Regions from separate parts of the Streptomyces sp. NPDC052910 genome, predicted to be linked through region 2. Evidence: riboswitches for the same ligand, from Rfam matches in the RefSeq annotation. Region 2 holds a riboswitch; the other holds the start of a gene.

Region 1 (7,529 bases), on a different contig from region 2:
CGGGCGCCGTAGACCACCCGGCTGAAGACGTCCCGGCCGTTGACCGGCTCGACGCCGAACAGGAAGTCGCCGTTGATGCCGCCCCAGGAACCCTTCGGTGTGCCGAACAGGGCGTCGATCTGGTCCTCGTGGTACTCGTTCGGCGGGTGGCCCAGCAGGTCCACGATCAGCGGCGCGAAGATCGCGACCAGGACGAGCAGCAGGACCACGATCCCGCCGGCCAGGGCCAGTTTGTCGCGCTTGAGCCGCGTCCAGGCGATGCGCCAGGGGGAGCGGCCCTCGATCGTCGTGCCCGGGACCGGGATTTCCGCGTCGGCGACGACGGTCGCGGTCCCGGTCGCGCTCGTCTCGGGGAGTGGTGCCGTCATCGTTCGCTGGACCCCTCTCGGCCGGTGGGACCGGCCTCCGCCGACCGCCCGGGGAGGCGGCCGGTCGACATCACTGACACATGCGGTGCTGTGCGGTGCGGTGGCGCAGTGCGGTGCGTTGCGGTGCGTTGCGTTGCGGTGCGTTGCGGTGCTGTGGCGCAGTGCGGTGCGATGCGGTGCGGTGCGGTGCGGGAAGTACAAGCGGAGCTGGTCGTACACCGGACCTGCGGGTCCTTGGAGCGGGAGTCTTCAACGCGTTCACGATCACCCGCCAGACCCGGCGGGCAATGGATGCGCAACCGTGATGTGCGATGCGAGCTTCCGTTATACGGACGGGGGTTGACCCTCAGCGGGGGAACCGGCAGCGGACGTGCGCCTCGCCCGCCACGCGGGCCCGTCCCGTCGCGGGTGCCTCCCGGGCCCCGGCCGGGGGTGCGTGCACGCGGCGGCGGACGGGGGTGGGCGCGCGCGGCGGCGGACGGGTGGGGTGACGGGACCGCGCGGAGGCGTCCGGCCGGGAACGTGCCCGCGCGGGCAGGGCCGTGGGGGCGGGCAGGGCCGTCCGGGCGGGGATTCGCCGGGACGGGAATCCGCTAGTGCGGGTACCCGTACCCCGGCACCGGTGCCGCCGCGCCGCTCGGGGCGGCATGCCCGTAGAACGGGCGGGCGTGGGAGCGCATCCACAGCGCCACCGGGTCGAACTCGTCCGCCATCGCCACCGTGGACACCGGCAGCCCCTCCGGCACCACGGCCACCACCTGCTGCATCATCGACCGGACGGACTCCACGGCCGGCGGGGAGGTGTCGTACAGGTCGAGGCCGATCGCCAGGTAGGCCGCGCCGATGGCCGGCTGCACCCAGGCGCGGCGCAGCGCCCGGACGGCGGGCGTGCGCTGAGCGTGCTGAGCGAGGAGGGCGTAGAACCGCGGGATGTCGACGGTGGGTTCGGTGATCTGGAGGGGGCCGGCGGGCAGCCGGTCCAGGCCGCCGGCGATGCGGCGGAGGTCGAGCCAGGGGATGCCGACGCCGCCGCCCGGGGCGTGCGGGTTGAGCCACAGGCCCCAGCGGCCCGGGTACAGGGACGCGGCGAGGGAGCGGCCGGTGACGACCTCGTGGGCGCGGTTCCAGCCGCTGGCGGCGAGCTCCCGCTCGGAGGTGACGCAGGGGGCGTAGCCGAGGCCGTCGACCTCCATGTTCCCGTACTGGGCGTCGGGCGAGCCGGGGTGGCCGTGCCAGAGCAGCATCCACAGCCTGCCCTCGGCGACGGCGTGCAGCAGCGACTCGTAGACGTCGTACCGCCCGGGCGCCACTTGGCGCAGCACCTGCTCCACGCCGCTCTCCGCGCCCGCGCTCACCTGATCCCGCCCCTTCTCCCGGCCGACGCTCGCGTCGCGTCCGCCCCCTGCCTCACGGCGCGGTCGCGCCTCCCGTACGGTCGTCCAACCAGCTTACGAGGCCGGGGCGACATGCAGGGGAGCAGTCAACGGTCACGGTCGTAGAACGGCGCGACGCGGTCCCGCATCCAGTCGGCGACCGGATCGCGGGTGACGTCGAGGAAGACCGTGCGGACCGGCCAGGGCACGGGGGCGGAGCCCAGGGCGCGACCCAGGGCGTCCACGGCGGCGGCGCGGCTGTCGTCGTCCGGGAGGTCGAGCTCCACGCCGACGAAGAGCTCCGGCGGGCCGCCCTCGACGCTGGCCAGGGCGCGGCGGGCGGTGCGCACGGCGCGGGCGGCGGTGAACTCCAAGCCGGCGGCGGCGAGGAAGGCGGTGGGCTCGTCCTGCCAGTCGGGCTCGTGGAGACGCACCCGGCCGCCGGTGGGCTCGCCCTCCAGCCGCAGCCGGCCGGCCCGGCAGAGCTCGGCGACGGCGGCGGGGGGCAGCGGCGCGGCGACCGTGCCCTCGAAGTTGACGACCACGCCGACCTGCGGGGGCAGGCCGCGGGCGAAATCCACGGCGGGAGCGACCGCGTAGGCCATGTGGTCGCCGACGACGCGGCGGAACTGCTCCTCGGAGCTGAAGACCGGCACGAACGCGGCGCCGCCGAGCTCCACGGTGGGCAGGTCGAGGTCGGGGCTGTCGGGGCCGCCGCCCTTGGGCAGGGGTATCCAGACCTCGCTGCGGGCCAGCGCCTCGACGACGCGCTCACCGGTGCCCGGGACGCCCGCGCAGGCGGCGAGGGTCTCCTCCAGTTCGTTGGCGGGCCAGTTGGGGGCCTCGCCCCTGGCCCGCTCCGTGCCGTGCAGCTCGGGGCCGCTCATCCGTTCTCCCCACGGTCTCGTCGCACTCGCACCCGCACCTTAACGGCCGGCTCCCCGTCAGACGGCGGGAGGGGCACGGCGGACGGCCGGGGCACACGGCGGGAGCGCACCGACGGCGGGACGGCGGCCGGCGGCGCGGGCCGGTGGGCAGCGGGGGCCGGGGGCGGCGGGACGGGCTGCCGCACGGCGAAGACGCCCCGCGGGCGCGGGCCGCCGACGGCTCCCGGGGCGGGGGCGCCGGGGGGCGCTTCCGGCGCGGGGGCGCCCGTGGATGCGCCCGCGAAGGCGCCCGGCGTGACCGACCCCGAGGTGGGCAACCCGAGCGGCCCCGAGGTGGGCGACCGGGGCGGGCCCGGAGCGAGCGGCCCGGGCGGTCCCGGCACCCGTGGCCTCGCGGGGGTTTCCGGCTCGGGCGGCACCGATACGGGCAGCCCCGGTGTGAGCGGCCCGCGCGGCCCCGACGCCGGCGGCGCCGTGGACGTCCCCGGCATGGCCGGTCCCACGGGTGTTCCCGCCTTCGCCGACCCCGCAGACGTACCCGCCTTCGCCGCCCCCGCGGACATACCCGGCATGGCCGGCCCCACGGAGGTACCCGACGTCGGCGCCCCCGTGAAGACGATCGTCCGCAGTGCCGCCGCCGCGGCGCGGTCGAGGAGGAGCACGCTCGTCGCACCGGCCGGGGGCCGGCCCCCGGCCGCCGCCGTGATCAGTCGTTCCATGGCGCGGCGGTGGCGGGCGAACGCGGTCCGGGAGACCGTCCGGCCGCGGGCCCGCTGCCCGGCGAGCGCGGTGCCGGGTTCCACGGCGAGCAGCAGGACGTGCAGCGCGGTGCCGCGGCGGCGCGCCTCGCGGGCCAGTAGGCGGCGGACCCAGCCGCGTTGCCCGCAGTCGTGCACGACGAGGCTCGCGCCGGAGCGCAGGGCGCGCCAGAGGTGCGCGTAGTGCGCGAGGCGCGCGAGGGGGCGGTAGGCGGCGTACGGGAGCCGGACCGGCAGCCGGCGCAACCCGCGCTCCAACCGGGCCCTGGCGTCCTGCGAGTCGACGCTGCGGACGGGGGCGCCCCGGCCGTCGAGGGCCGGTACGACCCGTCGGATCAGGGTGGACTTGCCGGCCCCGGGGAGCCCGGAGACCACCAGCAGATCACCGGCGCGGCAGCACAGCTCCGCCGGGGGCGCCGCCACCCCGCGCAGATCGCGCACCCGAGGCCCGGCGGCCCTCGCCGCCGGCTCCGCCCCCGCCGCCCGCGCGGCCCCCGCCGCCTCCCCCTGGACGCCCGTTCGCACCGCTCCCCCGCCCCTCGCCCGCTCTCCCACGGCCTCGTCGCTCCGTCGCTCGGTGCTCTCGGTGTACCCCACTCGCATACGGAGGGAGTAAAGGAAAAGTAATCCAATGCGATGGGCTGTGAACGGTCCATCGCACGCTCGTACGTGCAATGATGTGCGCGCCAGTGCGCGCCAAGAGCACGACCGACGCGTCACGACCAACTGCATACCGGCCGCTCGAATCCGCGCGGGAGAGTTCCGGCACGGCGCATCGCCGCCCGCCGGGCGCCGAAGGAGCAAGTTCCTCCCTTGAATCTCTCAGGCCCCGTACCGCGCAGGGTGAGGCAGATCTGAAAAGCGGACCGCCCCGCGGTCCCACCCAAGGTGCAAGCCGTGTGCCCTCCGGGGCTCCCGGTGAACCTCTCAGGTTCCGATGACAGATGGGGAGGCCGTCCTTCGACGTCCCCGCGTCCTCGCGACCGCTGCCCGGGAGCCTTGATCATGCCCTCAGAGTCCGCCGCCTCAGAGTCCGTCGCATCAGAGACCGCCACCCCCCGCCGTACCGCGCTCGACGCGCTGCACCGCGCCCTGGGCGCGACGATGACCGACTTCGCCGGCTGGGACATGCCCCTCCGCTACGGGAGCGAGCGCGACGAGCACGTGGCCGTCCGCACCCGTGCCGGTCTGTTCGACCTCTCGCACATGGGCGAGATCACCCTTACGGGTCCGCAGGCCGGCCAGGCACTGGATCACGCCCTGGTGGGCAACCTCTCGGCGCTGATGCCCGGCCGCGCCCGCTACACCATGATCTGCGACGAGCGCGGCGGGATCCTGGACGACCTGATCGTCTACCGGCTGGCCGACGAGGAAGGCCGCCAGAAATACCTCGTCGTCGCCAACGCCTCCAACGCCCAGGTGGTGCTGGACGCGCTCACCGGGCGGGCCGCCGGCTTCGACGCCGAGGTGCGCGACGACCGGGAGAACTACGCGCTGATCGCCGTCCAGGGCCCGGCCTCCCCCGCCATCCTGAAGTCGGTCACCGACGCCGACCTGGACGGCCTGAAGTACTACGCGGGCCTGCCCGGCACGGTCGCCGGCGTCGAGGCGCTGATCGCCCGGACCGGCTACACCGGCGAGGACGGCTTCGAGCTGTTCGTCGCCCCCGCCGACGCGGAGAAGCTGTGGCAGACGCTGACCGAGGCGGGCGCGGACGCGGGCCTGGTCCCCTGTGGCCTGTCCTGCCGGGACACCCTGCGCCTGGAGGCGGGCATGCCGCTGTACGGGCACGAGCTGACGACGGCGACCACGCCGTTCGACGCCGGGCTCGGCCGGGTCGTGAAGTTCGACAAGCCCGGTGACTTCGTGGGCCGCGCGGCGCTGGAGGCCGCCGCCGAGCGTGCCGCGGACGCCCCGCCGCGCAAGCTGGTGGGCCTGGTGGCCGCGGGCCGCCGGGTGCCGCGGGCCGGCTACCCGGTGGTGGAGGCCGCCACCGGCACGGTGATCGGCGAGGTCACGTCCGGCGCCCCCTCCCCCACACTCGGCAAGCCGATCGCCATCGCCTACGTGGACGCGGCCCACGCCGCGCCCGGGACGGCCGGGGTCGCGGTGGACATCCGCGGCAGCCACGAGCCGTACGAGGTGGTGGAGCTGCCGTTCTACCGGCGGGAGCGCTGACCTCCGGGACATCCGGGTAGGGAGCGGGCATCGAGCCGCAAAGCAGGCGGAATGCCCGATTTCCGAACGGAACCCCCGCCCTTCGTCTCACCTGGCAAGACGCCCCTGGCCGGACCAGGGGTCCTGCACAAGCATCGATCCGCGTACAGGAGAATCGACCCATGAGCAACCCCCAGCACCTCCGTTACACCAAGGAGCACGAGTGGCTGTCGGCCACCGACGAGAACGGTGTGGCGACGGTGGGTATCACCGAGTTCGCGGCCAACGCGCTCGGGGATGTCGTCTACGCGCAGCTCCCGGCCGTCGGCGACACCATCACCGCGGGCGAGACCTGTGGTGAGCTGGAGTCCACCAAGTCGGTCAGCGACCTCTTCGCCCCCGTCACGGGCGAGGTCGTCGAGGCCAACCAGGACGTCGTGGACGACCCCTCGCTGGTGAACTCCGCCCCCTTCGAGGGCGGCTGGCTGTTCAAGGTGAAGATCACGGACGAGCCGGCGGAGCTGCTGACCGCCGACGCGTACACGGACTTCGCCGGCTGACCCGCGTCCCGCCTCCACCCGGCCCCTCCCGCCCAGGAAGAACTCATGTCGCTTCTGAACAGCTCCCTCCATGAGCTCGACCCCGACGTCGCCGCCGCTGTCGACGCCGAACTCCACCGTCAGCAGTCCACGCTCGAGATGATCGCCTCGGAGAACTTCGCTCCGGTCGCGGTCATGGAGGCCCAGGGCTCGGTCCTCACCAACAAGTACGCCGAGGGCTACCCGGGCCGCCGCTACTACGGCGGCTGCGAGCACGTCGATGTCGTCGAGCAGATCGCCATCGACCGGATCAAGGCGCTGTTCGGCGCCGAGGCCGCCAACGTGCAGCCGCACTCGGGCGCCCAGGCCAACGCCGCGGCGATGTTCGCGCTGCTCAAGCCGGGCGACACCATCCTGGGTCTGAACCTCGCCCACGGCGGGCACCTGACCCACGGCATGAAGATCAACTTCTCGGGCAAGCTCTACAACGTGGTCGCCTACCACGTCGACGAGCAGACCAACCTGGTCGACATGGAGGAGGTCGAGCGCCTCGCCAAGGAGCACCGCCCCAAGCTGATCGTCGCCGGCTGGTCCGCCTACCCGCGTCAGCTCGACTTCGCGGCCTTCCGCCGGATCGCCGACGAGGTCGGCGCGTACCTGATGGTCGACATGGCCCACTTCGCGGGCCTGGTCGCCGCCGGGCTGCACCCCTCCCCGGTGCCGCACGCGCACGTGGTCACCACCACCACGCACAAGACCCTCGGCGGTCCGCGCGGCGGTGTGATCCTCTCCACGGCCGAGCTCGCCAAGAAGATCAACTCGGCGGTCTTCCCCGGTCAGCAGGGCGGCCCGCTGGAGCATGTGATCGCGGCCAAGGCGGTCTCCTTCAAGGTCGCGGCGAGCGAGGAGTTCAAGGAGCGCCAGCAGCGCACCCTGGACGGCGCGAAGATCCTGGCCGAGCGCCTGGTCCAGGACGACGTCAAGGAGCACGGCGTCTCCGTCCTGTCCGGCGGCACCGACGTGCACCTGGTCCTGGTGGACCTGCGCCACTCCCTGCTGGACGGCCAGCAGGCCGAGGACCGCCTCCACGAGGTCGGCATCACGGTCAACCGCAACGCCGTCCCGAACGACCCGCGCCCCCCGATGGTCACCTCGGGCCTGCGGATCGGCACCCCGGCACTGGCCACCCGCGGCTTCACCACCGAGGACTTCCGCGAGGTCGCGGACGTCATCGCCGAGGCCCTGAAGCCCGAGTACGACGCCCAGGCGCTGCGCGCCCGCGTCACCGCGCTGGCGGACAAGCACCCGCTGTACCCCGGCCTGAAGTAGGACCGGACCTCCGGTTTTACCGGGATGTACGGGGCATCGCGCACACTGGAGGTGAGCGCGGTGCCCCGCACCACGTCACAACCGCATATCGCTGTATCGCTGTACCCCCCACACCCTT
Region 2 (7,529 bases):
GCCGAGCCCCACGGCGCGGCCGAGATCGGACCGACCCCGGTCTCCGGGCCCGCGGCGGGCTGGAGCGGGTGGTTGGGCAGGTACGGCGCGAGGTGGGCGCGGACGCCGACGGGACCGACGCCCGGGCCGCCGCCGCCGTGCGGGATGCAGAAGGTCTTGTGCAGGTTCAGGTGCGAGACGTCGCCTCCGAACTCACCCGGCTTCGCCACCCCCACCAGCGCGTTGAGGTTGGCGCCGTCCACGTACACCTGACCGCCCGCCTCGTGGACGAGGGCGCAGATCTCGCTGATGTGCTCCTCGAACACGCCGTGGGTGGACGGGTAGGTGACCATGAGGACGGCCAGCTCGTCGCGGTGCTTCTCGATCTTGCCGCGCAGGTCGTCGGCGTCGACCTCGCCGTCCTCGCCGGTCTTCACCACGACGACGCGCATGCCGGCCATCACGGCGCTGGCCGCGTTGGTGCCGTGCGCGGAGGACGGGATGAGGCACACGGTCCGCTGCTCGTCGCCGTTGGCGCGGTGGTAGGCGCGGACGGCCAGCAGACCGGCCAGCTCGCCCTGCGACCCCGCGTTGGGCTGGAGCGAGACCTTGTCATAGCCGGTGACCTCGGCCAGCCGCTCCTCCAGCTCGCGGATGAGCGTGAGGTAGCCCTCGGCCTGCTCCGCCGGGGCGAACGGGTGCAGCGCGCCGAACTCGGGCCAGGTGACCGGCTCCATCTCGGTCGTGGCGTTGAGCTTCATGGTGCACGAGCCCAGCGGGATCATGCCCCGGTCCAGCGCGTAGTCCCGGTCGGCGAGGCGGCGCAGGTAGCGCAGCATCGCCGTCTCGGAACGGTGCTGGTGGAAGACCGGGTGGGTGAGGAAGTCGGAGCCGCGCAGCAGCTCCTCGGGAAGCGCGTCGGCGGTGGCGGCGTCCAGCGCCTCGACGTCGGCGTCCACCCCGAACGCGGCCCAGACGGCGGCCAGGTGCTCGCGGGTGGTGGTCTCGTCGCAGGCGATGCCGACGGTGTCGGCGTCCGTCCGGCGCAGGTTGACGCCCCGCTCCAGGGCGGCGGCGACGATCGCGTCCGCCCGGCCCGGCACCCGCGCGGTGACGGTGTCGAAGTACGCGCCGTGCACGACCTCGACGCCACCGGCCCGCAGCCCCTCGGCGAGCAGCGTGGCATACCGGTGGACGCGGCGGGCGATGCCGGTGAGCCCGTCGGGCCCGTGGTAGACGGCGTACATCCCGGCCATGACCGCCAGCAGCACCTGCGCGGTGCAGATGTTGCTGGTGGCCTTCTCGCGCCGGATGTGCTGCTCGCGGGTCTGGAGGGCGAGGCGGTACGCCTTGTCGCCGTCCGCGTCGACGGAGACGCCGACGAGGCGGCCGGGCAGGCTGCGCGCGTACTGCTCACGGACGGCCATGTAGCCGGCGTGGGGTCCGCCGAAGCCCATCGGCACACCGAACCGCTGGCTGGTGCCGACGGCGATGTCCGCGCCCAGCTCGCCGGGCGGGGTGAGCAGCGTCAGGGCCAGCAGGTCGGCGGCGACGGTGACGATCGCGCCCAGCTCGTGCGCCCGCTCGATGACCGGCCGCAGGTCGCGGACGGCACCGGAGGCACCCGGGTACTGGAGCAGCACGCCGAAGACGCCGCGCTCGGCGATCTCGTCCGGAATGCCGGCGGAGAGGTCGGCGACGACGACCTCGACACCGGTGGGTTCGGCGCGCGTCTCGATGACGGCCACGGTCTGCGGCAGGGCGTCGGCGTCGACGAGGAACACCCCGTCCTTGACCTTGCCCACGCGCCGCGAGAGCGCCATCGCCTCCGCCGCGGCCGTGCCCTCGTCCAGCAGGGACGCGCCGGAGGTGGGCAGCCCGGTGAGGTCGGCGACGACGGTCTGGAAGTTGAGCAGGGCCTCCAGGCGGCCCTGGGAGATCTCCGGCTGGTACGGGGTGTAGGCCGTGTACCAGGCGGGGTTCTCCATGACGTTGCGGAGGATCACCGGCGGGGTGAACGTGCCGTGGTAGCCGAGCCCGATCATGGGCACGAGCACCTGGTTGCGGTCCGCGAGACCGCGCAGCTCGGCGATCACCTCGGCTTCGCCGCGGGGCTCGGGGAGCCGGAGCGCCTCGGCGCTCTTGATCACGTCCGGCACGGCGGCGGCGGTGAGTTCGTCCAGCGAGCCGAAGCCGACGTGGGCGAGCATCTTCGCCTGCGCCCCGCTGTCGGGGCCTATGTGGCGGCCGGCGAACGGAGTGCCGCGCTCCAGGTCGGAGAGGGCGATGCGGTGGGCGGTCATCTGCGGGGGCCTCCTGGTCATTGCGACCTGCGAGGGGTACCACGGCGCGGGTACCCGGACGGCCTCCCCCTCTGTCATCTCGACCTGAGAGCTTCACCGGGCCCTTGTGACGCGACCCGGCTTTCACCGTCGGTGAGGAGGGGCTCGGCATGGTGCCCGGTCCGGTGCCCGCCCTGCTTTCCAGAGTGACCTCGTCCGCGCGGTACGTGTGCCTGAGAGATTCCGGGGAGGATTTGCTCCTTCGGCGCCCCCGTCGGACCCGTCGAGGCCAATGCCTGTCCAGGTCCCCGGAGGACTCTCCCGCGCGGGGTCCACAGCCAATCGCCAGCCTACCAGCGGCGATGCCGACGCCGGATCTCCCGGGCCGGTGCATCTCCGCCGACTCCCCCATTACTCCCGCTTGGTGGCTTTTCTTGCGCCCCGAGGGTTTTCCCGGCTTTGCCGACGGCCTCCCGGGGAAACCAGGAGAAAGAGAGGGACGGAAGTGACTCCCGGGAGGACGGATGCAGTCGGATATCGATCCTCGGACCCTGATCGGCCGCAAGGCCTACGACCGGGACGGAGCGAAGATCGGCACCGTGGACGAGGTCTACCTCGACGACGCCACCGGCGAACCCGAGTGGGCGGCCGTCCGCACCGGGCTGTTCGGCCGCGACGCGTTCGTCCCCCTGGAACCGAGCGAGGTCGTGGACGACTCGCTGCGCATCCCCTACGACCGCACGCTCATCAAGGCCGCCCCCGACCTGGGCGTCGGCCGCCACCTCTCCCCCGAGCAGGAGCTCCGCCTCTACCACCACTACCGCATGGCCCTGCCGGGCGGCTCCGACCGCTGAGCCCCGCCTGCCGCGATTCCGCCGCTCGTATCAAGCCCGTCCGGCGTTCGAGGACAACCGCGCGGAGCGCGGTTCCGGGGGTGCGGGGGTGCGGGGGTGCGGGGGTGCGGGGGTGCGGGGGTGCGGGGGTGCGGGGGCTTGCCCCCGCAAGAAACGGCGAAAGTGGGGGTGCCCCCTCTGGGGGAGGGGCAGGGGCACCATCCGCGCCCGCAGGGCGCGCCCTCCCCGCTCACTACGCCGCCGACCCGCTCAGGCCCACGGCCGAATCGTCCCCGCCCCCATCCCGAAACGCCCCGCCCGGTTCCACGAGACGCCCCTCCCCCGAAGGTTGGATCAACGGCACCGGCTCGGCGGGTTCCAGATCCGGATCGTCGACGGCGAAGGTCCGCACCCGGCCGGGAGCCGTCGACCAGGGCTCCTCGAACCGTACGGTGACCCGGCCGAGGCCGCTGCCCTGGATCCAGCCCCGGCCGAGCTCGCGGTGTACCACGTCCAGACCGGGCAGCCACCGCCGTGCGGGCGCGGCGTCGTCGTCCGCCGGCCGGTCCCCCGCCCCGCCGGGAGCCGGGGGCTCGCTCCCACCCCCCTCGGGCCCACCCTCCTTAGGCCCACCCCCCTCAAGCCCCGCCTCGGCGGCCTGCGCGGCAGCGACCCGCGCCTGCGCCTGCGCGAAGAGATCCTCCTGCGTGTAGTCCGCGAGCCCGCTGACCCCGACGCCGAGCAGCCGCACCCCCGCGGTCGTGTCGACGCCCTCAAGCAGCCGGGCGGCCGCCTCCCGCACGACGGCGGGGTCGTCGGTCGGCCCCCGGAGCGTCTCGGAGCGGGTGAGGGTGGAGAAGTCGTACCGCCGCACCTTGATGACGACCGTGCGGCCCGACCGTCCGGCGGCTCTCAGCCGCCGGACGCAGCGGTCGGCGAGCCGGGCGAGCTCCAGTCGGACCCGCGTCCGGTCGGTCAGGTCCTCCGCGAACGTGTCCTCCACGGAGACGGACTTCGCGTCCCGCTCGGCCACGACCGGGCGGTCGTCGTGCCCCGTCGCCAGGGCGTACAGGCCGGCCCCGTGCGCCTTGCCCAGCAGCCGCACCAGCTCCGCCTCGCCCGCCTCGGCGGTCTCGGCGACCGTGTGGATGCCCGCGCGGCGCAGCGTCTCGGCGGTGGCGGGCCCGACGCCGGGGATGGTCCGTACCGGCATGGGCCCGAGCAGCTCCAGCTCGGTACCGGGCTCGATGACGACGAGCCCGTCCGGCTTCGCCTGCTCCGAGGCGATCTTGGCGAGCATCTTGGAGCCGGCGAGGCCCACCGACCCGCCGACCCCCGTCGCCGCGAGGATGTCCCGGCGCAGCCGCTCGCCCACCGCCCGGACGGCCTCCGTGGTCGGCTCGACGCCGCCCGCCTCCAGGTCCACGAACGCCTCGTCGAGGCTCAGCGGCTCCACCAGTGGTGACAGCTCGGCGAGCAGCCCCATGACCACGCCGCTGACCTTCTGGTACAGGCTGAAGCGCGGGGTCAGGTAGGCGGCGTTGGGGCAGAGCCGGCGCGCCTGGGCCGTCGCCATGGCCGAGTGCACACCGAAGACCCGCGCCTCGTACGACGCGGTGGCCACCACGCCCCGCGGGCCGATGCCTCCGACGACGACCGGCTTTCCGCGCAGACTGGGCTTGGCCGCCTGCTCCACCGAGGCGTAGAAGGCGTCCATGTCGAGATGCAGGATCGTCGGTGAACCTCTCACACCACGCATCGTCCCGCATGGCACTGACAATCGCCCTGACGTGCGACGACGAAGCCGCCCGCGCTGCCCCGGCACGGCCCGCTCCGGCCACACGGAAGCGGGCCCGGGGAACACCCCGGACCCGCTTCGCGTCGGAATCTCGCGGCGCGCCGCGCTCAGCCCGCCCGGTTCCGCCGCCGCGCCAGCTCGTCCGCCGGGTTGTGACCGATCAGCGTCTCGCCGGTGTCCACCCGCTCGCCGTGCAACTGGGCGAGCGCGCTCTCGACGTCCCGCCAGACCACGCCGACGGCGATCCCGAAGACGCCCTGGCCACCTTGCAGGAGCCCCACGACCTCGTCGGGGGACGCGCACTCGTAGACCGTGGCGCCGTCGCTCATCAGCGTCATCTGCGCGAGATCGGCCATGCCGCGCGAGCGCAGGTGCTGAACGGCGGTGCGGATGTTCTGCAGGGAGACGCCGGTGTCCAGCAGCCGTTTGACGATCTTGAGGACGACGACGTCCCGGAAGCTGTAGAGCCGCTGGCTTCCCGACCCGTAGGCGGGCCGCACGCTCGGCTCCACCAGCCCCGTGCGCGCCCAGTAGTCGAGCTGCCGGTAGGTGATCCCGGCCGCCGCGCAGGCGGTGGGCCCGCGGTAGCCGATCGTCTCCGTGCCGGCCGCGGCGCTCCCTCCGGTGTCCCCGTCGTCCGAACCGCCCGCCCGGGGACCCCGCTGGGAAGTGACCGCCGCCGGGGGGACCGGAGTGCTTCCCACGCCGCTCAGGCCATGGGTGGGGCCACCTCCCCTGCCGTTCAGGCTGGGGGGGAGGGTCACCGGTTCGACCGATCCCCCGTGCAGCGGATACGGACTGCCGACCGCTGTACCGTCGCCCGTGCTTCTCACGCCGACCTCCGTCCTTGACCTGCCTTCTCGACGGTAGGCAGTCGCTCGGGGTGCGTCAACGATCGCCACACTCGGCACGCCGAGTGATAATCACCCTGAGAGTGGTTTTACGTGTCCCCGCGGGGGAAAGGCTACTCGAATACCCTGCTGCGGCCCCGTTTCGCGGCTCCGGCCACAGCGCTTTCACCGCGGCCCTCCCGAGGGCCTGCGGCCGCGCCTCACTGGCTGTTGGTACCGAAGTCCTCCGGCGAGATCTGGTCGAGGAACTCGCGGAACTTCTCCACCTCGTCCTCCTGCTCGTCGGGGATGGCGATGCCCGCGTCGTCCAGCACGCCGTCACTGCCGTAGATCGGCGTTCCGGTGCGCAGGGCCAGCGCTATGGCGTCGGACGGCCTGGCGCTGACCTCGACTCCGCTGGCGAAGACCAGCTCCGCGTAGAACACGCCTTCGCGCAGGTCCGTGATCCGGACCTCCGCGAGCTGCTGCCCCACCGCGTCCAGCACGTCCTTGAACAGGTCGTGGGTCAGCGGTCGGGCCGGAGCCATCCCCTGCTGTGCGAAGGCGATCGCCGTCGCCTCCCCCGGTCCGATCCAGATCGGGAGGTAGCGGTCGCCTCCCACTTCGCGCAGGAGCACGATCGGTTGGTTGGAGGGCATTTCCACCCGGACACCCACGACATCGAGCTCGTTCACACAGCAACCCTAGGACGTGCTCGGCCGGTTTGGGTAGTCGGGGCCGCTCCCGGTCGCCGTCCGCACGGCCGGAGCCCGCCGTCCACGCGGCCGGAAGCTCACCGTCCGCGGGCCCGGGAGCTCACTGCCCGCGCGGCTGGAGCGCCGAGCGCACCAGGGCCGCGTGCAGCCGGACGGACAGTCCGGCCAGCTCCCGGGCGGTGGCCTCGGCATGGGCCCTGGTCTGCGGGTTGCGGTGCCTGCGCAGGGGTGCGACCACCTGTTCGACCAGGCCCGCCTCGCGGTCGGCCGCGGCCTTCACGGCCCGTAGGTGCCGCGGCTCCAGCCCGAATCGGCCCAGGTCGGCGACGAGCCGGGCGACGGCCACGGCGTCGGCCGCGAATCCGCCGTCCGGGTGGGCGACGACCAGGCCGTACGACTCCCACTCCACGAGCTCGCCCTCGGTCGCCCCGGTGAGCTCCAGCAGCTCGGCGCGGCCGATCCGCCCCTGGGGCCCGGCGGGAACGGCCTCCGGACCGGCCTCCGCCGGCTCCTCGGGCCCTCCGGGCGGCTCCCCGAGGTCGAGGGCGTCCCGGGGCTGCCCCGGGGCGGGCAGCGGGATCCGCTCACCGCGGGCCAGCGCGTCCAGGTGCTCGCGGATGACCTTCAGCGGCAGATAGTGGTCACGCTGCATCCGCAGCACCTGGGCGAGCCGCTCCACGTCCGCCGTGCTGAACTTGCGGTAGCCGGACGGCGTGCGCTGCGGCTCGACCAGGCCCTCCGCCTCCAGGAAACGGATCTTGGAGATGGTGACCTCGGGGAACTCCTCGCGCAGCAGGTTGAGCACCGTTCCGATGCTCACCAGCCGGCCCTCCACACCGGCGGTGCCGGAGGAGCCGGCACCGCCCGACGGTGTCTGCAGCATGGCCTTTCCCTCGGAATCCCTCGGAATCCCCCGGACGCGGTCGACGCGGTCCGGGAGGGGTCAGATGTTCCGCTGGCTGCCGAAGAAGACCAGGCGGTACTTGCCGATCTGCACCTCGTCGCCGTTCGACAGCACCACCGAGTCGATCTGCTCCCGGTTGACGTACGTGCCGTTGAGGCTGCCGACGTCCGTGACGGTGAAGCCACCG

What was found. Region 2 has a riboswitch for glycine ahead of gcvP (aminomethyl-transferring glycine dehydrogenase). Riboswitches for the same ligand answer to the same signal wherever they lie in the genome.
Region 1: it holds a riboswitch for glycine, as region 2 does, so the genes downstream of both, gcvT (glycine cleavage system aminomethyltransferase GcvT) here and gcvP (aminomethyl-transferring glycine dehydrogenase) in region 2, are expected to answer to the same signal.

What each region holds. Positions count from the first base shown of each region.
Region 1 covers NZ_JBVJJR010000001.1:294,883-302,411, forward strand. Annotated here, with positions in the region: gene ACZ6X9_RS01310 (ABC transporter permease) at 1-368, opposite strand, end outside; gene ACZ6X9_RS01315 (enhanced serine sensitivity protein SseB C-terminal domain-containing protein) at 962-1,723, opposite strand; gene ACZ6X9_RS01320 (enhanced serine sensitivity protein SseB) at 1,849-2,628, opposite strand; gene ACZ6X9_RS01325 (AAA family ATPase) at 2,625-3,989, opposite strand; glycine riboswitch at 4,129-4,233, shown strand; gene gcvT (glycine cleavage system aminomethyltransferase GcvT) at 4,392-5,564, shown strand; gene gcvH (glycine cleavage system protein GcvH) at 5,726-6,103, shown strand; gene glyA (serine hydroxymethyltransferase) at 6,149-7,411, shown strand.
Region 2 covers NZ_JBVJJR010000013.1:6,606-14,134, reverse strand. Annotated here, with positions in the region: gene gcvP (aminomethyl-transferring glycine dehydrogenase) at 1-2,282, opposite strand, end outside; glycine riboswitch at 2,473-2,595, opposite strand; gene ACZ6X9_RS30960 (PRC-barrel domain-containing protein) at 2,786-3,115, shown strand; gene ACZ6X9_RS30955 (DNA polymerase IV) at 3,348-4,844, opposite strand; gene ACZ6X9_RS30950 (MerR family transcriptional regulator) at 5,000-5,725, opposite strand; gene ACZ6X9_RS30945 (bifunctional nuclease family protein) at 5,944-6,417, opposite strand; gene ftsR (transcriptional regulator FtsR) at 6,539-7,321, opposite strand; gene ACZ6X9_RS30935 (FHA domain-containing protein) at 7,382-7,529, opposite strand, start outside.